4 regions of the Bacillus sp. FJAT-45350 genome follow, and region 1 is predicted to be linked to each of the others. Evidence: riboswitches for the same ligand, from Rfam matches in the RefSeq annotation. Region 1 holds a riboswitch; each other region holds the start of a gene.

What was found. A riboswitch is a leader RNA that binds a small molecule or an ion and turns the genes downstream of it on or off. The one in region 1 is predicted to bind thiamine pyrophosphate.
Region 2: it holds a riboswitch for thiamine pyrophosphate, as region 1 does, so the genes downstream of both, CD003_RS01720 (ABC transporter ATP-binding protein) here and CD003_RS04620 (acetylornithine deacetylase) in region 1, are expected to answer to the same signal.
Region 3: it holds a riboswitch for thiamine pyrophosphate, as region 1 does, so the genes downstream of both, thiC (phosphomethylpyrimidine synthase ThiC) here and CD003_RS04620 (acetylornithine deacetylase) in region 1, are expected to answer to the same signal.
Region 4: it holds a riboswitch for thiamine pyrophosphate, as region 1 does, so the genes downstream of both, thiE (thiamine phosphate synthase) here and CD003_RS04620 (acetylornithine deacetylase) in region 1, are expected to answer to the same signal.

What each region holds. Positions count from the first base shown of each region.
Region 1 covers NZ_NISU01000001.1:916,539-922,572, forward strand. Annotated here, with positions in the region: gene CD003_RS04605 (NUDIX hydrolase) at 1-144, opposite strand, end outside; gene deoD (purine-nucleoside phosphorylase) at 247-954, opposite strand; gene purT (formate-dependent phosphoribosylglycinamide formyltransferase) at 1,182-2,363, shown strand; TPP riboswitch at 2,701-2,801, shown strand; gene CD003_RS04620 (acetylornithine deacetylase) at 2,885-4,159, shown strand; gene tenA (thiaminase II) at 4,176-4,856, shown strand; gene CD003_RS04630 (metallophosphoesterase) at 5,067-5,909, opposite strand.
Region 2 covers NZ_NISU01000001.1:344,817-350,850, forward strand. Annotated here, with positions in the region: gene CD003_RS01705 (DUF4309 domain-containing protein) at 200-811, shown strand; gene CD003_RS01710 (ABC transporter substrate-binding protein) at 877-1,938, opposite strand; gene CD003_RS01715 (ABC transporter permease) at 1,935-2,687, opposite strand; gene CD003_RS01720 (ABC transporter ATP-binding protein) at 2,684-3,451, opposite strand; TPP riboswitch at 3,552-3,651, opposite strand; gene aceA (isocitrate lyase) at 4,220-5,521, shown strand.
Region 3 covers NZ_NISU01000001.1:2,126,886-2,132,919, forward strand. Annotated here, with positions in the region: gene CD003_RS10675 (ion transporter) at 1-655, shown strand, start outside; gene CD003_RS10680 (aspartate kinase) at 690-2,063, opposite strand; gene CD003_RS10685 (heavy-metal-associated domain-containing protein) at 2,588-2,794, shown strand; TPP riboswitch at 2,915-3,026, shown strand; gene thiC (phosphomethylpyrimidine synthase ThiC) at 3,172-4,941, shown strand; gene CD003_RS22085 (S-layer homology domain-containing protein) at 4,989-5,681, opposite strand; gene CD003_RS10700 (hypothetical protein) at 5,822-6,034, opposite strand, start outside.
Region 4 covers NZ_NISU01000001.1:2,272,613-2,278,646, forward strand. Annotated here, with positions in the region: gene CD003_RS11460 (thiazole synthase) at 25-804, opposite strand; gene thiS (sulfur carrier protein ThiS) at 810-1,007, opposite strand; gene thiE (thiamine phosphate synthase) at 1,009-1,635, opposite strand; TPP riboswitch at 1,786-1,899, opposite strand; gene CD003_RS11475 (hypothetical protein) at 1,951-3,063, opposite strand; gene aspA (aspartate ammonia-lyase) at 3,437-4,852, opposite strand; gene CD003_RS11485 (ROK family glucokinase) at 5,170-6,034, opposite strand, start outside.

The sequences.
Region 1 (6,034 bases):
ATTTTTAATAACAATCGCCGCAACGCCAACAATTGGATTTTGATAGAATACAAATCCACAGTCAACGCACTTTGGTTTATTCTTATCCTGTTCACTATTTATAGTAAGTTTTCCTCCGCATTTAGGACAAAATTGATATCGCATAAACTACTCCTTTTGATATAATGTTTCGACACAATTAAAGAAAAGTAAAATAAAATAAAAGACCGTTAAGATCCTAAATGGTTAGATCTTAACGGTTTTAGATTATTCACTAATAATTGTATCAAGTGCTATCTCAATCATTTGATTAAATGTTAATTGTCGTTCTTCAGAAGTAGTTTGTTCACCTGTAATGAGATGGTCACTAACAGTAAGAATGGATAGTGCTTTTGCTTTATAGCGAGCAGCAATTGTATAAAGAGCAGATGACTCCATCTCAACAGCTAGTGAGCCGTGCTTAGCTAGAAGAGGCACGAACTGTTCGTCATTATCGTAGAAACAGTCACTCGTAAATACATTACCTACATGTACCTTTTTGCCACTTTGTTTCACTACGTCATATGCATTTTTCAACAAATCAAAATTAGCAGTTGGAGCATAATCTAATCCTTTAAACTGAACTTTGTTTACTGCAGAATCAGTTGATGCCGACATAGCGAGAATAACATCTCGAACATGAACGTCATCTAAGAAAGCCCCGCATGTTCCTACACGAATTAATGATTTTACATTATATTCGTTAATCAGTTCGTGGACATAAATAGAAATAGACGGTACACCCATTCCTGTTCCTTGAACTGAAACCTTCTCACCTTTATACGTACCTGTAAAACCTAGCATCCCTCGAACTTCATTATATTGTTTCGGATTCTCTAAAAAAGTTTCCGCAATATACTTTGCTCGTAAAGGGTCTCCAGGTAATAAAATCTTATCAGCAATTTCACCTTGTTTTGCATTAATATGTACACTCATAATTTCACCCTCAATCTTAAAAATAAAAACAGTTCCTATATATTATATCTTTTTACCCCTTTATTATCCATTTATCTGATTTTGACTTGAAGAAATAATATGCAGAGATAACGAACTTTATTTATGTTTTTTATAGAAACATTCGTTTATTATCATTTGTGAACCTTGTAAGTTATGGATTTCTACGATATTATTTGCATTATAAACGAATAAAGGGGAAATTACATATGTATGGACAACCGTTAAGCAACAAATCAAAGAAAGTCATGTTATTAGGTTCTGGTGAGTTAGGGAAGGAAGTTGTCATAGAGGCACAACGTTTAGGAGTTGAGACAATAGCTGTCGACCGTTATGAACATGCTCCAGCTATGCAGGTGGCGCACCGTTCTTATGTAGTCGATATGTTAGACGGGGAAGAGCTGCGTCGAATTATTGAAGATGAACAGCCTGATTATATCGTTCCTGAAATTGAAGCAATTGCTACAGACACATTACTAGAATTAGAGCAAGAAGGCCTACATGTTGTTCCTACAGCTAAGGCAACAAAGTTAACGATGGATCGTGAAGGGATTCGCCGTCTTGCTAGTGAAGAGTTAGGGTTACCAACAGCAAAATACGCTTTTGCAGACACTTTAGAGGAATTAGAATTAGCTGTTAAGGAAATTGGAACACCGTGTGTAATAAAACCGATTATGAGTTCATCTGGTAAAGGTCAAAGTGTATGCCATACAATTGAGGATGTTGAAAAGTCTTGGACGATTGCATTAGAAGGTGCGCGAGCAAAGAAAACTCGTGTCATCGTTGAAGAATTTATTCACTTTGAATCGGAAATTACGCTTTTAACGGTTCGGTCGGTTTCTGGTACTTCTTATTGTGCGCCAATTGGTCATGTACAAGAAGATGGTGATTATATTGAGTCTTGGCAACCACATGTTATGACAGAGGGGCAAATTACAGAAGCAGAAGAGGTAGCAAAGAAAGTTACCGTTGCATTAGGTGGCTATGGTTTATTTGGAGTGGAGCTGTTCATTACAGATAAGGGAATTTATTTTAGTGAAGTTTCTCCTCGTCCACATGATACAGGCATGGTTACTCTGGCTACTCAAGAACTATCAGAATTTGCCCTTCACATTCGAGCAATATTAGGGTTTCCGATTCCTGAAATCCGTTTACTCTCACCAGGAGCAAGTAGAACTATTAAAGCTTGGGAAGAAAGTAAGGATTATCAAATATGTGGTGTAGAGGATGCTTTAGAAATACCTCGTACACAAGTAAGGCTTTTTGGAAAGCCTGAAACGAAGATAGGGCGTCGTATGGCGGTCGTTCTACATACAGCAGAAACTGTTGAAAGTGCACGGGAAAATGCAAAACTATCAGCAGATAAAATGAAGATCAATTATGAAAAATAAATTAAGGAATTAACGTGTAGTCGCTGAAAATAAGACTGTGTAGATTAAATTTTCTGTTAATCTGGAAAATAGTTCGTGACATTTTATAAATAGAAGATAAAATCAAAGAAAAGGGAAATGTAGGTATTTGAAACCGACTATTATCCCTTTTTCTTGTGAATTTCTACAGTTCCTATATATAAGCCTCTATAGTTTAGTAAAAAGGAGGACTCATATGTGTCTATAATTCTGTTACTAAATAAGAAGCTTGATTGAAAAAGTCGACTGATAATGAATTGAATTGTTTGAACACTTCAATCGATTATGTTACAACTATTATAAGGAAAAAACTTAATATAAACCACTCTAGGGGTGCTATCTAGCTGAGAATGACTAAATGTCATACCCTTATTACCTGATCTAGTTCATACTAGCGTAGGGAAGAAGTGTACGAACCTATCAGTTTTTTGATTTAAAGTTGAAACTGACAACCACTTCTTGCCATATGGTGAAGTGGTTTTTTATTTATTGGAGGCAAATACATGACTGAAAGATTAAAGGCTGTGTTACACCAAGTAGAAGAAAGACAGGAAGAATTAATTGAATTACTCAAAACACTTATTTCATTTGAAACTCCGGCACCACCAGCGAGAAATACGAAAGAGGCTCAATTATATGTTGCGGATTTGCTAGAAAAATTAGGGTTTAACATTGATATGTGGGATGTATATCCGAATGATCCAAATGTTGTAGGTGTACGAAAAGGAACAAATAACACTCAGCATAAAAGCTTAATAATCAATGGACATATGGATGTTGCGGAGGTAAATGAAGATGAAGAGTGGGAAAAAGACCCGTTCACGCCTATTGTAAGAGACGGAGTTGTTATAGGCCGCGGTGCAGCTGATATGAAGGGTGGATTAGCGGGGGCAATTTTTGCTCTAACTCTTTTAAAGGAACAAGGAATTGATTTACCAGGAGATATTATTTTTCAATCAGTCATAGGAGAAGAGGTAGGCGAGGCGGGTACACTAGAATGCTGTAAACGTGGTTATGACGCTGACTTTGCCCTTGTGGTTGATACGAGTGATTTGCATATTCAAGGTCAAGGTGGAGTCATTACAGGTTGGGTTACAGTAAAAAGCAGTCAGACTTTCCATGATGCAACAAGAAGAAATATGATCCATGCGGGTGGAAAGCTTTTCGGAGCAAGTGCAATCGAGAAGATGATGAAGGTGATAGCAGGATTGCAAGAACTAGAAAGGCATTGGGCTGTCACAAAAAGTTATCCAGGTTTTTTACCAGGGACCAATACGATTAATCCAGCAGTTATTGAAGGTGGACGTCATGCAGCTTTTATAGCGGACGAGTGCAGACTTTGGATTACAGTTCATTATTATCCGAATGAAACATATGAAGACGTTTCAAAGGAAATTGAAGAGCATATTTTAAATGTAGCAAAAGGTGACCCATGGTTAAGAGAGAACCCTCCAACATTTACTTGGGGAGGAACGTCAATGATTGAGGACCGTGGAGAAATTTTTCCTTCTTTAGAAGTTGATCCTACTCATGCTGGGGTGCAGTTACTAGCAAAAACTCATGATACTGTATTAGGAAAAGATTCAATTATTGATGTCTCTCCAACCGTAACAGATGGTGGCTGGTTAGGAGATGCAGGAATCCCTACTGTTATTTATGGTCCAGGAGATTTACAAAATGCTCACTCTGTTAATGAACAAGTGTCAATTGAACAGTTACTAGAGTTTACAAAAGTATTAGTGAAGTTTATATATGATTGGAGTCACACAAAACGATAATGAGGAGTGTTTAGAGATGAAATTTAGTCAACGATTACATACGGAATTACAGCCAATATGGAGAAAAAATCATAATCATCCATTTGTTAAAGGAATAGGTGATGGTACGTTAGATAAGGATAAGTTTCGTTTTTTCATGATTCAAGATTATTTATATTTAATTGATTATGCGAAGCTATTTGCTCTTGGGGCAATTAAAGCAACGGATGTTGAGACAATGGGGAAATTTGCAAATCTATTAGACTCTACATTAAATGAAGAAATGTCTCTGCATCGTCAATATGCAAAGAAATTTGAGATATCTGAAGAGGAATTAGAAACAGCGAAGCCTTCGCCGACAACGTTAGCATATACTCATTACATGCTACATGTTGGTCAAAATGGAACATTAGCGGATTTAGTTGCTGCACTTTTACCTTGCATGTGGAGTTATAATGAGATTGGTAAAGAGCTAAATCAAATTCCAGGCGCTGCGGATCATGAATTTTACGGTGAATGGATTGAAATGTATAGCTCGAAAGAATTTAGCGAATTAACGGATTGGACGATTAATTTACTAGATGAATTAACAGATGGCATGAAGGAAGTAGAACTTAAAAAGCTAGAGGAAATCTTCTTAAATACAACTCGTTTTGAATACATGTTCTGGGATATGTCTTATAATGAAGCAATGTGGCCGATGGACGAGAAAAATTAATTATGAATGATGGGTTATGAATAATGAATGGAAGAGGGTGAGACAAAAGGTTGTTTTTTTCCTTGTGTCTCACCCTCGATGCAATGAGCTTCACCGCCACCATCTTTTAAAAGACCGTTGTGAGTGTTTTTTTCACAACGGGCTTGTGGCGAGTGAAGCCAATGCTATTACTTAAACTTGTTTTTTCCCAATCTCTTACTTTTTATATGTTCATTCTAGGGTTAATGTGATGAGACCGATTTCGGGGCGGTTGAATATTCTGAATGGAAAAGAGCTGTTTCCAAGTCCTCTATTCACAATCATCGTTGTGTTGTTTTGGTTATAACTACCGGACGTATAGGGTGGCAATATGCCTTGATTAGGAGAGAAGAGACCGCCGATAAAGGGAAGTCTGATTTGACCTCCGTGAGCATGTCCTGAAAACACTAAATCAACGTCATACTCTGAATAAAGAGAAAATATCTCTGGTCGATGTGCTAGAAGAATAGAAAACTCATTTTCTAGTGCTTTTTCTAAAAGAGTTAAATTCACTCCTTCTAATATACCATCCTCTATCTCGCTCAGATGAAAGCCAGGCCGGTCGTCAATGCCGATAAGTTGAATCATCTCCCCATCTATTGAAATCATCTCTAGTTCCTCTCTAAGGAATCTAACACCTAAGCCTACCAATTGTGATTCAAGAGAGTATTCGTTCATCGCCCATTTCTCATGGTTTCCAGTTACAAAATAAGTAGGGGCGATTTCTACTAATTTTTCCATCAATAGGATTCCTGCATCGAGCCCATCCTTTTGCCAACCAACTAAATCCCCGGTAAAGACAATGACGTCAGGATTTGTCTGCTCAACCTTATGAATTAAACGATGTTGATTGTCACCAAAGCTTTTATTATGTAAGTCTGATAAGTGGGCAATCTGAAACCCATTAAACGATTCTGGTAGTGTCGATGAGTGAATTGTTTTTTCTGTTATTACAATTGAGTTATTTTGAAAATATAAGAAACCTGTTAGGAAAACAAGTAAGCTTGCTAATAAGATTATCTTTTTTAGCTTCACACTATCACCTCATGTAGAAATACAATGCTTAAATACAAGTGTAACAAAAATCCTAAGAAATAACTGTAAATCTGCTTTATTTGTATATCCTTTTAGAAATCAGCTAGTATACTGTACAATAATGT
Region 2 (6,034 bases), 570 kb from region 1:
CTATATTCTTTGGAAGGATAAGAAACAAATAGGGGCAATTATTGTTGGAGGAATGGCTATGATTTTACTCATACTGCCAATTTGGACTATTTTGAACTAACTTTTAAGATGAATAATTTATTGTTAGTAGGGTACATATGTAATAAAGAGTTGTTAGGTTGCAGGAAAAAGCATCGTTGCCAAGGGAGAGTGATGAACGGTGAAACAGAAGACGACTTTATTAACAATTATTGTCTTGGGTCTATTGCTAACTGGGTGTAGTCATCATGGGGCTCATTTTTTGCATAACAAAACATTTGCTAGTAGTACATTACAATCTTCGATAAATCACAATCTACCAGTCAAGCATATGGAAACGAATACTAAGCTTGGGAGTTATACAACAGAAAAACCAAAACATGAGGAAAAGGAAAGTGTCATTGATTTTAGTTGGATAGAAAAAGGGTTCAAGGGACAATTAGTCGATACTGATCTTCCGGTAGGTACTTCTAAAGAAGAATTACTTGCACAAAAAGGAGAACCTCTTGATACTGGATGGTACGAGGGTGGCCTCTTTTATCAATATGAAGAAGAAACATATTTTATTCATCCAGATAGAGAAGTTGTTGTGGCGATTGCTAAACCAATTTCAAAGCTTGAGCTTAATGTACAAGATGTAAAAAAAGCATTAGGAAATCCAGACATTGATGAACTAAATGAAATGGAAGGGTTATGGATGATTGAATATAAAATTGGTAACTATCGATTAATGTTTGAAGCGGAAGAACAAGATGGAGCGGTTATCTACGTTTGGTTATTTGAACAAATATAAAAAGAAGGAGTAGTAGGGACGATATCTGAGCCCTATACTCCTTCTTTTTACTGTATGATAAAAGTTTAGTTTTCTAAGTTAATGAAAATATCTCCAGCATTCAGTTCTTCAGTTACTAATCCTTCTTCTACAAGCCACTGAATTACCTCTTCCCAAGATTCCTCAAATTGGCTACCAAATGCTTCTGTTTCAGTTTCCATCTTAGATAGAAGGATCTCTAAGCTTTGTTCTTCAACTTCACGAATAAGCGGGAAGTTTGCTTGGTCTTGGTTAGCAAATAAAATGTCTAGTGCTTCACTTGGGTTGTTTTTCATTAATTCATAACCTCTTGTAGCAGCACGCCAGAATGCTTTAATATCTTCTTCTCTTTCAGCTAACGTGTCTTCATTTGTAACGATTACTAATTCGTAAAAAGCAGGGACACCATAGTCAACAGGGTTAAAATAACGAACGTCATGTCCTTGGTGTTGTAATACTGGAAATTCATGATTAATATAAGTTCCAATGACAGCATCAACACGCTCAGAGACGATTGATGAACCTAATTCAAAGCCAACATCAATCATATTCACTTTAGAGAAATCTCCACCGTCTGCTTCAATCATTGTCTTTAGTAACGGTTCATTAACAGGAATCCCAGGATATCCGACATCTTTTCCTTCTAAGTCACTTGGAGATTGAATCTCACTGTCTTCCATTATCATCATATGATTCAATGGTGAGCGAACAATTGCAGCAACAGATACAACTGGAATGTCCATAGCTCTTGCTGAAATAACATCTGGCTGATATGTAATACCTAAATCGATTGATCCTGTTGCAGCTAAATTAATTGGGTCAGTTGGATTAGCAGGGAAGATGATACTCACATCTAAACCTTCTTCTTCAAAATAGCCTTCCTCAATCGCAGCGTATAAATAAGAGTGAACAGCATTTGGATACCAATCTAGCATTATATCGATTGTCGTTAAATCTGGTTCTCCAGTTGTAGCATCCGTTTCCTCGGTAATTTCTTCCTCGCCACCAGTAGCATCACTTTCTTCTAAAGGTTCATCTGTTCCACCGCCACAAGCTACTAAGCTAAGTGCAGTAGCAATTGATAAAAGATACATTGAAAATCTCTTCATTTGTTATTCCTCCATTTTAATGTAATTTGTTCTATTATTTTTACAATTAGGAACAGTAGAATTCCTAAAATAGATAACCATACGATAGGGGCAAAGACGCCTGCCCCGTCAAATTGAGTCATCATGCGACGACTAAAGTAACCTAGACCAGCGTTAGCACCTAACCATTCTCCTATGGCTGCACCAATAACACTTAAGGTTACGGCAACTTTGAGTCCGGAGAAGAAATAAGGAAGTGCAGATGGTACTTGGACTTTAAAGAATACGTCCCTTTTGTTAGCACCCATTGTTTTTACTAAGTCAATTAATTGTTTATTTGTTGAACGAAGACCATCAAAGGTACTGACAGTAATCGGGAAAAATGTAATTAATATAGTTACTACTACTTTGCTCCAAATGGAATAGCCAAACCAAAGAACAAAGATAGGTGCAAGTGCAATGATTGGTATCGTTTGAGAAGCAACGACTAATGGAAAAAATGTTTTTTCAGCAATGACGCTCATATTCATCCAAATAGCTAAAGACACACCAAAGATGATTGAGATTGCTAAACCAATTAATACAATCTGTAATGTCGCCGGAAAGTGAACAAACAACAGAATATTGTTTAGCTCTATCATCTTAAAAAAAATGTCGGTAGGGGCGGGGAGAATAAACTTCTTATCATAACTTTGTGCACTAATCTCCCAGATGAACATTAGAAGCGCGACAAGAATAACTGAACTAAAATAATATTTTAATGATTTCATAGCTTCACCTGTTTACGTAGCTTAGTAAGTAATTCCTGTTTTAGCTTAATCATTTCGGGCTTGATTAGGTCATCCACTTTTCGTGGACGGGAAAGAGGCACATGTAACTCTTCATAGTGTGAGAGCGGCTTATCGGAAAAAAGTAAAATACGATCTGATAAAAACAACGCCTCATCTATATCGTGTGTTATGAATAAGACAGATTTTTGATGCTGTTCCCATTGCTCTAGGAGCCATTCTTGCATTGCTAGTCTTGTCATAGCATCTAATGCGCTAAAAGGTTCATCCAGTAGAAGCATGTCATTTCCACTAAGCATAGCTCTAAGAAATGACACGCGTTGCCTCATTCCACCTGATAATTGATGTGGGAAATCATTTTCATGGCCAGCAAGCCCAAATTCTTTTAAAGTAGTTAATACTCTTTGTTTAGCTTTCTTTTTTGAAACACCTTGTATTTCTAATGGAAGCATTGCATTTTCTGTTACAGTACGCCATTCAAGTAGCATATCTTGCTGAGGCATATAGCCGACCTTGCCACAACGGTTGTTTTCTGGATTTCCATTTAAATTTATTTCCCCAAGTAGTGGTTGTTCTAATCCAGTAATTAATCGGAATATTGTACTTTTTCCAGAACCACTGGGGCCTAATAATGTAACGAACTCTCCTTGTTCAACCTTAAATGAAAGGTTTGAAAGTATGTTCAATTGGTCTGTTTTACTATAAGCAAAGGATACATCCTTAAAGGAAAGGACGTCGTTCTTCATATTAATCGACTCACTTTCGATAAAATAAAGAGCCACTTCAGTCATGAAGTGGCTCTAGGTATATGAGTAATATCATTTTTAAATCAAATTAAAAAGCTCATATGTATCCCATCCACTTCCCTACGCTAGTTTTAACTAGATCAGGTGTAAGGGTTAAGGCTAAAACCTCTCTCAGCATATCAGCACCCCTAGCGGAAACTATTTTATTATTTTTACTATAACTATATAGAAAACTAACATAAATAGACTATAAAAACAATATAAAACTTCTGGTGGAATTTGCTGAATGTTCAATGAATAATATAACTGTTTTATTATATGAAATACCAATTGAGTTGTCTTATAACAACATTTTTTAGAAAAAAATAATATTTGCAAGCGCTTACTAAATAGCCGTAACTACTGTTACATAAGGGTTTAAATTAACAGAAAATTAAGACTTATTTAAAATAGGCCAAAATATGAAAAAAGTGGTTGTAATTTATTTTTCTCTGTTATATCATAAGGACATAAGATAACAACCTGTAGTAATACAGAAGAGAGAATACAAGAAACTGACAATTAATACTATGTTTCTACTATTCTCGTACGACGCAATTACTCATTGTTAGACTTATAACTTTCTCATTTGGCAAAAAAACCTAACTTTCTCAAACAGGTGACGGCTCAATGTAAGCTACTCCTTACAGTCGTCACCAGACAAAACGGCAGCAAAGATTTTTTTCATAAAATTTCAACTTTTACTTATTTATTAAACAATTAAGGGAGATGGAGACTATGACAAAAGTAAACATTCAAGAAGCAGCTAAAAAATTGCAGGAACAATGGGACAACGACCCACGTTGGGCAGGAGTAACACGTCCATACTCAGCAGAGGAAGTAGTTCGTCTTCAAGGTTCTGTAGTTATTGAACATACATTAGCACGTCGCGGTTCTGAAAAGCTTTGGAATCTTATTAATGAAGAGCCATTCGTTAACGCTCTAGGAGCATTAACTGGAGGTCAAGCGGTACAACAAGCTAAAGCTGGTCTTAAAGCAGTTTACCTTAGTGGGTGGCAAGTAGCAGCAGATGCTAACTTAGCTGGACAAATGTATCCAGACCAATCTTTATATCCGGCTAACTCTGTACCACAAGTTGTAAAACGTATTAACAACTCTTTATCTCGTGCAGACCAAATTCAACATATGGAAGGCGAAGGTGACGTAGATTACTTCCTACCAATCGTTGCAGATGCTGAGGCAGGTTTCGGTGGCCAGTTAAACGTATTTGAATTAATGAAAGGTATGATTGAATCTGGTGCTGCTGGTGTTCACTTCGAAGACCAATTAGCTTCTGAGAAAAAATGTGGTCACTTAGGTGGTAAAGTACTTATCCCAACTCAAAATGCAATCCGTAACTTAATTAGTGCTCGTCTAGCAGCGGACGTTTCTGGAGTTCCTACAGTAATCGTTGCTCGTACTGATGCTGATGCAGCGGATTTAATTACAAGTGATATTGATGATAACGATAAGCCGTTCATCAAACAAGGTGAAAGAACTGCTGAAGGTTTCTACCGCACTAATTGTGGTATCGACCAAGCAATCTCTCGTGGTCTTGCTTATGCTCCATATGCAGACCTTATCTGGTGCGAAACTTCAAAACCAAGCCTGGAAGAAGCGAAGCAATTTGCTGATGCTATCCATGCTAAATTCCCTGGAAAAATGCTTGCATACAACTGCTCGCCATCATTCAACTGGGAAGCTAACCTTGACAAAGCAACAATCGAAGAATACCAAAGAGAACTTGGAAAAATGGGTTACAAATTCCAATTCGTTACACTTGCAGGATTCCATGCACTTAACTACAGCATGTTTGAACTTGCTCGTGGATACAAAACTCGTGGAATGGGTGCATACTCTGAGCTTCAACAAGCTGAATTTGCTGCTGAAGAGTTTGGTTACACTGCAACTCGTCACCAACGTGAAGTTGGAACTGGTTACTTCGATGAAGTGGCACAAACTATTACAGGTGGGACTTCTTCAACAACTGCTCTTAAAGGGTCTACTGAAGAAGCACAATTCCAAAAATAATAATCTTCATATGAAACTCCGTCCATTGGGCGGAGTTTTTAAGCGCTTACCAGGAAATTAAAAAATACTTAAGCAGTGGATAAGTGAAAGCTTATCCAAAGAAGGGCAATGGCTCCTTGGACTACGCGTATAGCGCCAAGAAACCCACTTGTCACTATACTTTTAAACAGGTAGTGGCTCCGCACATTTCTTTAAACAAGGCTGTTACAAAAGGTCTGCTTTTGACCTTTTGTCCCAGCCTCCGAAGCAATGAGCGAAGTCGCCACATCTTTTACAAGGATTGAAAGGAGTGGTATTTTCTTTCAAGGCGCGTAGCGGACGGAGCCATTGCACCCTTTATTTAAGACTTGTGCCTCAACCTCTTTTGTTCTGCGCTAAAAATTGATACAAAAGATATAATGATCATTTCAGTAAAATTCTTTGCCTTTGGATGTAAATAAATATAAATAGCACTGAGTAAAATGCTATCTCAGTGCTGTCTTAAATATAATTCTATAAAAAAATAGTGGGAAG
Region 3 (6,034 bases), 1.2 Mb from region 1:
CCTATTATGGATATTTACAGTTGAAATAGCTTTGAGATTAATAGCTACAACACCGACCAAAAAGTTTTTTACAAATAGTTGGAACTGGTTTGACTTTATTATTGTAGCAAGTGGACATATTTTTGTAGGAGCACATTTTATTACAGTGCTTCGTATACTACGTGTTCTTCGTGTATTGCGTGCAATATCAGTCATTCCATCCTTGCGCCGTCTAGTAGACGCGTTATTATTAACAATTCCTGCTTTAGGAAACATTCTTATTTTAATGAGCATTATCTTTTATATTTTTGCTGTTACTGGTACGATGCTATTTGCAGAAGTTGCACCCGAATATTTCGGTAACTTACAACTATCCTTATTAACACTTTTCCAAGTAGTTACACTAGAATCATGGGCAAGTGGAGTTATGAGACCGATATTTGAACAGCTTACTTGGTCTTGGATTTATTTTGTACTCTTTATCCTAGTTGGGACCTTTATTGTCTTTAACCTCTTTATTGGAGTTATTGTAAGTAACGTCGAAAAGGCAAATGAATTAGAACAAGCTGATATTAAAAAGGCTGAAAAAGATGAGAAGAAACAAGAAATGGCAGATTTAAAACAAGAAATACGTGAATTGAAGGAAATCGTTTTACGGTTAGAGAAAAAGCACTGAGCAAAAATTTGCTCAGTGCTTTTTTTGTTTATACTTATTGAATGCAATTCTCTTTACAAGCTCCGAAGAATTCTTTATATAGTTCACTAACTGCGCGGTCAGCGTCCTCTTCATGAACACCAAATACTAAACTAACTTCTGATGATCCTTGGTTAATCATTTCAATATTTGCTTCAGCTCGGTAAAGTGCATCTGTTGCTCTTGCTGCAATACCAACTGTATTATGCATGCCTTCACCTACGATCATAATCATCGCAAAATCACGCTCGATGAACACGTCATCAACCTCGAGCTCAGTTTTAATACGTTCAATGATGCGGTGTTCTTTTTCACCATCTAATTGAGCCTGTTCAAGGATAACTGATGTATCATCAATCCCTGATGGAATATGCTCATATGAGATACCTTCATCTTCAATAATTTGAAGTAAACGACGACCAAATCCAACTTCACGATTCATTAAGTATTTACGAACGTAAATTGTACAGAAGCCCGAATCACTCGCAATACCGATAACTGGATTCGCTTCATATTCACGCTCAGCAATGATCATTGTTCCTCTGGCACTCGGATTGTTTGTATTCTTAATACATACAGGAATCTTCTTACGGAAAGCTGGGATTAATGCTTCATCATGGAAAACAGAGAAGCCAGCATAAGAAAGCTCTCTCATTTCACGGTAAGTCATTTTCATAATTTCTACAGGATTTTCAACCACTTTCGGGTTTGCTGCGTAAACTGAATCTACATCAGTAAAGTTTTCATAAAGTTCCGCATCAATACCCGCTGCTAAGATTGAGCCTGTAATGTCTGATCCTCCACGAGGGAATGTCACGAGAGTCCCCTCAGGTGAGTAGCCAAAGAAGCCTGGGAAAATAAGAATTCCTGATTGCTCTCTTAATTGAAATAAATTGTCATATGCCTCTGGTAGTACTTGAGCATTTCCTGGTTCATCACTTACTAGTAAACCTGCCTTCAGTGGGCAAATATAGTGAGCTTCAATTCCACTACTTTGCAAATAGAATGCAATTAATTTTGCATTGTTATCTTCACCACTCGCTTTGATTAAATCCATAAACTTCCCTTGATTTGTTGTATCAAAGCTTAATCTTTCTTTTAAATCCGCCTCAATTGTTTCAATAATCTCATGAGATAGCTCTAAGCCCTTGGCTATATCTGCATAACGACCAACAACAGCTGCTAGTTCCTTTTCTGTGGATGCACCACTTAAGTGAGCTTCTCCTAATTGTATTAATAAATCCGTTACTTTCGTATCTTCGTCACTACGCTTTCCCGGTGCAGAAACGACAACTACTTTTCGTTCTGGATCGTCTGTAATAATCGCTGATACCTTTCTAATTTGTTCCGCACTTGCTACTGATGAACCACCAAATTTTGCTACTTTCATCTCTTCTCCCAGCTCCTATAATGTTTTATTTTAAAGTTTGTGAATACTCAAAAAAATCTCTTGGTATTGAGTCTAATTCGCTAATGTGTACAACCTTTGTCTCTATATTATATTGCACAACTAAGACAACAAATTAACTCCTAACAAGCGTCGGACTCACTTCGCACTCGAGCTCCTTAAGTTGTTTTAAATTTACCATAGGGAAAATTTGTTTGCAAAGCTTCATAATAAGCCTTAATTGGGTTGTGCTGGTATATATCCCCTTCAGACTAACTGACAACGATATCGCTTAAAATTATCCTTATACAGTTACAATCACTCTTAAATGATCGAGATATGGCACAACTCCTTTTCTAAAACAGATTAAATTTTATATTCTCTTTATTTATACTAAACTTCTTAGTAATTTTCATTATTTTTTAAAAATTATATCTATAATCTCCTTTTCTAAAGCAATAAGTATAGAAATCAACCTTTCTCAAAAGAATAATGGCAAGTAAAGTAAAAGACAGGAGTGAAGAACAATGAAAACAATTTCTCTACAAGTAGAAAAAATGAGCTGTGGTAATTGCCTTACAACTGTAGAAACGGCAATTAAATCAGTAGAAGGTGTAAATGAAGCAAAGGGAAGCTTAGAGGAAAAGACAATTAAAGTTCAATACAATGAAGAAATAGCGGATGTATCAGACTTTGTCGAAGCCGTTGAGGAGGTTGGTTATATCATCATATAACTCACTTCACTGTCAGACGTATCCTTTCAAAGTTAAATTAAGAAAATATTGTACATCCATTCACATTTACACAAAATTTTTCCTTGCTAGTATTCTTTCAATCTGTTAGGATAATATTGTAAATGAAGAAACGGGAGCTTGAGAGTAACAAGCTGAGAGGATAGCTGACACTGCTATCGACCGGGAACCTGATCTAGGTAATGCTAGCGGAGGGATTATTCTTAGGAATACGTCTATCTATTCGACCGCTTGCTAGCGGTCTTTTTGTTTTTTGACGACGTATCATCATAGTGTTTTACTGTGTAAATATCCTAAAACCCCCTCCTCCTGTCTAGATGGTTCAAATTATTTTGAACAATATGAAGGAGGATTTTTTTATGTCTATGAAAGAAAAAAATGTATCATTGATGCCCCCATTCCCAAACAGTACAAAGGTGTATGAAACAGGTTCAAGAGAGGATATTCGTGTACCTTTCCGTGAAATCAAACTGAGCCCAACTGTACGAAACGATATTGAAGAACAAAATGAACCTCTACGTGTATACGACACAAGTGGTTTATATACAGACCCTGATCACATTGTTGATGTTCGTAAAGGATTACCTCAATTACGCCGCAACTGGATTCTAGAGCGTGGAGATGTAGAAGAATATGAAGGAAGAAGTACGAAACCAGAGGATAATGGCTTTCAAACAGAAGAACGTTCATTTGAAGTAGAAAGATTTGATACATCACACCGAAAACCAATCAGAGCAAAAAAAGGAAAGAATGTTACTCAACTTCACTATGCAAGAAAAGGTATTATTACTCCTGAAATGGAGTTTATCGCAATACGTGAGGGACTAGAGCCTGAATTTATTCGCTCTGAAGTTGCAAATGGACGTGCAATAATACCTGCAAATATTAATCATCCTGAAAGTGAGCCTATGATTATCGGACGTCACTTCCATACAAAAATCAATGCTAATATTGGAAACTCTGCCGTTACCTCTTCAATCGAAGAAGAAGTAGAAAAAATGACATGGGCAACTCGTTGGGGTGCTGACAATATTATGGATTTATCAACAGGTAAACATATCCATACAACAAGAGAATGGATTATCCGCAACTCGCCTGTTCCAATTGGAACAGTGCCGATTTATCAAGCACTAGAAAAAGTAAATGGCATAGCTGAGGATTTATCATGGGGAGTGTACCGTGATACATTAATTGAGCAAGCAGAGCAAGGGGTTGACTACTTTACGATTCATGCTGGTGTCCTCCTTCGCTACGTTCCAATGACAGCTAGCAGACTTACAGGTATCGTATCAAGAGGAGGTTCTATCTTAGCTGCATGGTGCCTTGCACATCATGAAGAAAACTTCTTATATACTCATTTTGAAGAAATCTGTGAAATTATGAAGACATATGATATTGCTTTCTCACTAGGTGACGGGTTACGCCCTGGGTCAATTGCAGATGCAAATGATGAAGCTCAATTTGCTGAACTTGAAACTTTAGGTGAATTAACAAAAATTGCTTGGGAGCATGATGTACAAGTAATGGTTGAGGGACCAGGTCATGTACCAATGCACAAAATCAAAGAAAACATGGATAAACAGCTAGAGATTTGTAACGAAGCACCATTCTATACATTAGGTCCATTGACAACCGATATTGCACCCGGCTATGACCACATTACATCTGCTATTGGTGCAGCAATGATTGGTTGGTTTGGAACAGCGATGCTTTGCTATGTCACACCGAAAGAACATTTAGGACTTCCTAATAAGGAAGATGTACGTGAAGGAGTTGTTACATACAAATTAGCAGCTCATGCAGCTGATTTAGCAAAAGGACATCCTAATGCTCAAAAAAGAGATGATGCTCTTTCAAAAGCTCGATTTGAATTCCGCTGGCACGATCAGTTTAACCTATCACTTGACCCAGAAAAGGCAATCTCTTTTCATGATGAAACATTACCAGCAGAAGGAGCAAAAACAGCACATTTCTGCTCAATGTGTGGTCCCAAGTTCTGTAGTATGAAAATCACTCAAGACATTCGTGATAAAGCAGAAAAAGAAAACTTCACAGTTGAGAGCGTAGAAAAAGAAATGCAAAAGAAATCAGAAGAATTTCGTGAAAAAGGCAGTACGATTTATCAATAGGTTTAAACCCCTTTAGCCTTGACTAAAGGGGTTTTTAAAATCATTTTTTAAGACTGCTCTGCTGGCGTTTCGCCTGCTCCTGGTGTTTCATCTGCTCCTGGCGTTTCATCTGCCCCTGGAGTTTCATCTGCTCCTGGCGTTTCATCTGCTCCTGGCGTTTCGTCTGCCCCTGGAGTTTCATCTGCTCCTGGCGTTTCGTCTGCCCCTGGAGTTTCATCTGCTCCTGGTGTCTCGTCTTCTACTTCATCTTCAGGTACATCAATATAGCCCTGTTCAGCAAGGTTTCTAACTAAAGTAGCCATTTGTGCTCTAGTCATTTCTTCGTTAGGTGAAAACGTACCATCTGGTTTACCTTTCATAATGTCATGGTCTCTAACCCACTCAATATCTTCAGTAAACCATTTTTCTTCTTCAACATCTGGAAAGTGACCTTTAAATGGTCTTTCCCCACGTGCAACACCTTGAGTAGTTCCAGGCGCTTCCATTATTCTAGCAGTACCTTGACCAGTACCACTTATACCATGAGTACCTTGTTTACTATGAATAGTAGATCCTTGGGTACCTCTATTAGTTACTCCATGATTAATTGTTTGGTGCTGTGGTGCTGTTGGAGCTCCATGAACACCTACTCCAGTTGTTCCCTGTGTACCATGAGTACCTTGTGCTCCCATATCACCACAACCAACTAAGCTTCCTGCAATAAATGTTGCTGCTGTTAAAGTCATTAATGATTTCTTCATATTTTCATCCCTTCTTAATTTAAATAGTGTTCTGAAAAAATTAAAATACACTAACTTCTCTAACCGACACTGTCAACGAATTTAGAATAAAAACGTAAAAAGAACTTTTCATGGTTACTTAATACGCAATTTTATTTTCATTAACGCATGCCTGCTTCAGGTGTTTGGTCAGGTACTCTGTTTCTTTCCCCTGCAGGAGATAAGACATTGTTACGTTGTTCAATTGGACCTTCATGAGTCCCTCTCATTAAGCCACGATGACCATCAACATTTCTTTGTCCCATTTGGCCTTCTATACCTGGTCGACCTAATCCAGGGTCATGAACTCCAGGGGTACCACGTAAAGTAGGATC
Region 4 (6,034 bases), 1.4 Mb from region 1:
TGGTTTCACTCTCTCTTTTTCTGCTTATTTTGAGATATATGATTCAAATCCACTACTAGCTGTCGCATACTTTTTCTTTGGGATACGTCCTGCTAAATAAGAAAGTCGTCCTGCTTCTATCGCATATTTCATCGCTAATGCCATTTTTACAGGATCCTTTGCTTTTGCTACAGGTGTATTCATTAAAACACCATCTACTCCAAGTTCCATTGCTTGAGTAATGTCAGAAGCTGAACCTAATCCAGCATCAACGATAATTGGTACATTAGCCTCTTCAACAATTAATCCAAGGTTATAAGGGTTAAGAATCCCCAGACCAGTTCCAATTGGAGCACCACCTGGCATCACTGCCGCAGCTCCTGCTTCCTCCAACCGCTTACAAATAACTGGATCATCTGATGTATAAGGTAATACAACAAAGCCTTCATTTGCTAATACTTCTGTTGCTTTAAGTGTCTCGATCGGATCTGGTAGTAATGTTTTTTCATTCACACTTATCTCCACTTTAATCCAATCACTAAGTCCTGATGCCTTTGCTAATCTAGCTATACGAATTGCTTCTTCTGCATTTTTTGCACCTGACGTATTTGGAAGGTATGTAAATGTTTGACCTTCTAAATGTTGTAATATCGCATCCTCATCAGGGGCATCTAGGTTTACACGACGAATAGCAAATGTAAGTACATCAGCTCCCGATGCCTTTATTGCCTCATTTTGAACGAATGGATTTGGGTAGCGTCCTGTCCCAATAAAAAAACGTGAAGAAAGCTCTTTTCCTCCAATAACAAACGTATCTTTTTTCATGTTGTTCACCCTCCTCCTACGAAATGCACCAGTTCAATTTTCATTCCAGGCTCTACACTAGTTGATTCCCACTGGCTTCTATCAATGATACTTCCATTCACTTCAGTTACGACGAGGTTTTGTTCTAACCCATAATGCTTTACTACCTCATCTAATGTTGTTACATCTATGTTTTCGACTTCACCATTTATGATTAATTCCATGTTATTTCGCCTCGCTGTTAATTTTCGATAAAAATGATTCACAAGTACTTTTAATATCCTCTGCTCCTACTATCTCACTTACAGCACAAATTCTACTTGCTCCCGCAGCTAATACCTGGTCTACATTATGAAGCTTAATGCCACCAATAGCTACAAACGGAATTTTGATTTCCTTTGCCACTTGCTTTACATACTCTGTTGTTACTGGATCAACTACATCTACCTTACTTTTGGTTGGGAATACTGGTCCAACACCGATATAATCAGCCCCGCCCTTTTCTGCTTCTAGTGCTTCTTCAATCGCATGTGTAGAAATTCCAATTATTTTGTTCCCCATAATTCTTCTTGCTTCAGCTAATGGAATATCGTCTTGTCCTAAATGTATCCCGTCAGCATCCACAGCTAAAGCTACATCTATATGATCATTTACAATAAAAGTAACACCATATTTTTTTGTTAGCTCTCTCAATACTTGTGCTTTTTTTAGTACATCTCGCTTACTACTATATTTATCACGAAGCTGAATAATATCAACTCCACCTAATATAGCTTCTTCCATAACAGTTAGTAAGTCTCGTCCAGGATGAAATTCTTCACCTGTAATGGCATATAACTTAAAATCCTTCATTAATTATCCCTTCCTTATCAGCAAAATACTTGAACTAACCTAAGAACAAAAAGCGCAAAGCGGTCTTTTGTTTAATTCTTTGAATAAGCTTTCACTTGTTCCTAAGCCATCAAAAAACCGTAACCCAGCGAAGTGGATTACGGCTAAATAGCATCAATTAGTCGACTTTCCTACGCTGGTATTTTCCAGATCAGGTTCAAGGGTAAAAGGATTACTACCTTTTTCTCAGCCCACGTTTCATTGCAGACACCCCTAGTCTTATTCATATACAATTTCATTATGACAGATTTGGACAATAATACAACAAAATTGCCTTTACATATTTACTAGCTTCTTCATTAGTTTATTTTTTACATTAATAATCTGCTCTGATTTATGACCGTATAATATCCAATCACCATTTGGAGAAATTTTTATTGGCGCATGGTTATCTACCACAATAATTTTTTCTTCTTGTCCCGTCGTAATATTGAATGAAACAAGAGTATATCCATCACGGTAGTTAAAGAAATCTCCACTACGAAATGGGCGAAGATAGTAAAAGAGGTTATCTGAATAGGCATGAAATGGCACCCACCACTGCTCAGAAAACGTATTTAATACAGGCACTTTTGTTTCATTAATTTTTTCACCTTTTTCATAGAAACGATAAATGGAATGTTCATCAGTAGGTGAGTTAACCTTAACTGTTACATATTTATCATTTTGAAACGAAAGAAAAGCCAAAATCTCATCGTCTACTTTTTGCTTTTCCTTTGTATGAATATTATAAGAAACTAAAGGTGCATAGTAGCTTGGCTCATACGGCCAGTCTAAAAAGCCAACTTCATCTTCTGTTAGCCATTGAAAATACGTTTGTTCAATTTCTAATTGGGCTAATGACTGTTCTCCAATCGATAGATGATACACATAGTATTCCCAATTAGGAAGGAAAGCTACGATAAGTAATTCATCCTCCTCATATTGACTCCAGTAAATTGTGTAATCCTCTCCAATATCATCAAATTGATACCTAACTTGTCCCTCACTATCAACAATGTATAAAGGGGATTTTTCACTTTCCAAAGAAATAGTTTGGATAGCAAATAGACTATAATCCTTATTTGCCTCTACATACAGCACAGGCTCATCAACTTCAAAAAATATAGTATTATCTCCTGTGTACAAGTCAAACCTTTGTATGATGGATAAACCATTTTCATCTTTCAAGTATAAAAGTTCACGATCACTATACCATTCACTAACTTCAACAAAGCTATATGGATTCACATTTAATGTATGTATGTCCTGTTTGAAAGAAGGTGCAAAAGCGATCTTTTCTTTCACAATTACATGTTCGTAAGCGGGCATTGGACGAACTTCAGTAGAAGGCTGACAAGCAGTAAATAGAAAAAGGATAATAATTAGAAATACAAAAGCTTTTATCAACTTACCCACCCTCTATTTAATTCCCATAATTTTTTTTCGTTTGCATCTAAATCTTGACCTTATTTTCTGTAGTATTATCTCATTTATTAACATGTTGAACAATGAATAACAAAAGGATTTTTTTATAATTTTTTCACACTTTTGTCATACACCTCTCGTTATGTTGAAGCATACAAATATTTTGAGGATAGAGCGATAATGTAAAAGGGGTGCCCCAAAAGGTTGTTATTTACCTTTTGGGACACCCCCAAAGCAATGCGGAGTCGCTACATGTTTTGAAGTCATACTGTGAGTGGTTTTCTCATAAGATGACGAGTAGCGTAAGGAGTCATTGCCATGAATTCACACTTTTGAGACAGCCTCGGTTTAGAAGCTAGTTATAAATATATTTTGCCCCAGCTATACCTGGATTTGTCATTTCTTTCGGGTCTAATATTACATTTAACTCTTCCTCTGATAAAATACCACGTTCTAAGCATATTTCCCTTACCGGTCTGTCTGTTTGAATTGCTTCTTTCGCAATTCTTGTTGCTACTTCATAACCAACGTGAGGGTTAATTGCTGTAATGATCCCAACACTTCTTTCAACCATGTTTCTGCAATGCTCAATATTTGCAGTTAAGCCTTCAATTGCGTATTTTCGGAATACACCAATTCCGTTTTGCAATATTGATAGTGATTGAAGGAGATTGAAAACTAACACTGGCTCCATTACGTTTAATTCTAATTGACCTGCTTCTGATGCCATGCTTATCGTGTGATCATTTCCAATGACTTGGAATGAAATTTGATTAATGACCTCACACATAACTGGATTTACTTTACCTGGCATGATTGATGAACCAGGCTGTCTAGCTGGTAAATTGATTTCATTTAAACCAGTTCTCGGACCTGAACTCATTAGACGTAAGTCATTTGCAATTTTTGATAAGTTAATTGCCATGATTTTCAAGGCGCTTGAAAGCTCTGTATAAGCATCTGTATTTTGAGTAGCATCTACTAAATCCTCTGCTGTTTTAAAAGGCATTTCAGTTATTTCAGACAGGTATTTTGACACTTTTTTGATATAATCCGTTTTTGCATTTAATCCAGTACCTACAGCTGTCGCACCCATATTAATTTCATATAGATGACTTAACGAGCCGTTTAATCTACTTAGGTCTCGAGTTAACACTCGGCGATACGCACCGAATTCTTGACCTAAGCGAATTGGAACAGCATCCTGTAAATGAGTTCTACCCATTTTAATAACATCATCAAATTCTTTCTCTTTTTCCTTCATCGCTTCTATTAGTTGTTCAAGTGCTTTTGTTAAGCCTTTAGCTAAATTTAAGCATGCAATATGAATCGCTGTCGGAAAGGCATCATTCGTCGATTGGGCCATATTTACATGAGTATTTGGACTGACCTTCACATACTCACCCTTCTTACCACCCAATAATTCAATTGCACGATTGGCAATTACTTCATTAGCATTCATATTAAAAGAAGTACCTGCTCCACCTTGAATTGCATCGACAATAAAATGGTCATTGTATTTCCCTTCTACTACTTCCTCTGATGCACTAGCAATCGCTTCTGCAATTTTATCATTTAATACTCCAACATCTTTGTTCGCTAATGCAGCAGCCTTTTTTACAAACCCGAAAGCTCTAATTAATTCTTCATGTGGTGGATAGCCTGTAATTGGAAAATTCTCTTTTGCACGCATCGTCTGGATTCCATAATAAGCATCAGCTGGAACCTCTTTTTCACCTAATAAATCTCGTTCAACACGATAGTTCGCCATAGTATATTCCCCTCGCATTATAAAAGCTTTTAGCTAAATCAAATGTTTAAACCGAAAAGTCGGCTTTCCTAGAAATAACAACTTACGTAACAAAGTGTATTTCTGTAAAAACAAACAACTTAATTGTACCAAAGTAGTTCATTTTTCGCACTAACTTAGATTTCACTAATTGCTTATTACCCTTACTCTTTCCATTAGAATCCTATCTTACTACCCTCTTTTCAGAGATTTTCTTATTATTATTTTATGTATTGACGGGGAGATAGTGAGTAAAATACCGCTAGTCACAGTCTATTTTAACAACGTAACATATCCATTTATTTAAACGTTTCTTTCGCCAACCATGCTCCTCCAATAACACCTGCATCATTACCTAAAGTAGCTATAGTAATATTAAAGCTTTGTGAGACTCTAGAAAGAGCAAACTGTTGAAAATAGTGATTCAAAGGTTTTAATAAAAGAGCTCCTGCCTTCGAAACGCCTCCACCGATTACAATTTTTTCAGGATTTAAAGAATTAGCTAAATTAGCTATCACTAAACCTAAGTGGAAAGCCATTGTATCAATCACTTCTGTAGCCCACTGATCATTTTGTTTTGCTGCTTCAAAAATATCTTTACTTGTGAGTCTTCCTCTTTGAGTAAATACATTCTTTAATATACTTTGTGTTCCTTTTCCGTTTAAGCCTTCCGTAGCCATACGGGATAGTCCTGTAGCAGAAGCAATTGTTTCGATACATCCTGTTTTACCACAATTACATGCTATTCCACCCTTTGGTACGGCTGTGATATGACCTATCTCACCAGCCATTCCGTTTACCCCATGAACAATTTGCCCATTTGCAATGATTCCTCCACCAACACCTGTTCCTAGTGTGATGCATAATAAATTCTTCGAACCATCTCCTGCTCCACGCCACATCTCACCTAAAGCAGCAATGTTGGCATCATTATCAACGATTACAGGTAAACCAGATTCTACCTCAAGGCGGTCCTTTAAAGGGAATTCCTTCCAACCAATATTTACAGCACTATAGATATAGCCTGTTTCCATATTAATAAATCCAGGTGCCCCTAACCCAATCCCTCGTAGCTTTTCTTTTGTTTCACCAAGCTCATCTAGATGTTTATCAATCGATTTTGTAATCTCTGTCGTAATAAACTTACCTTCTTCTGATGTATTC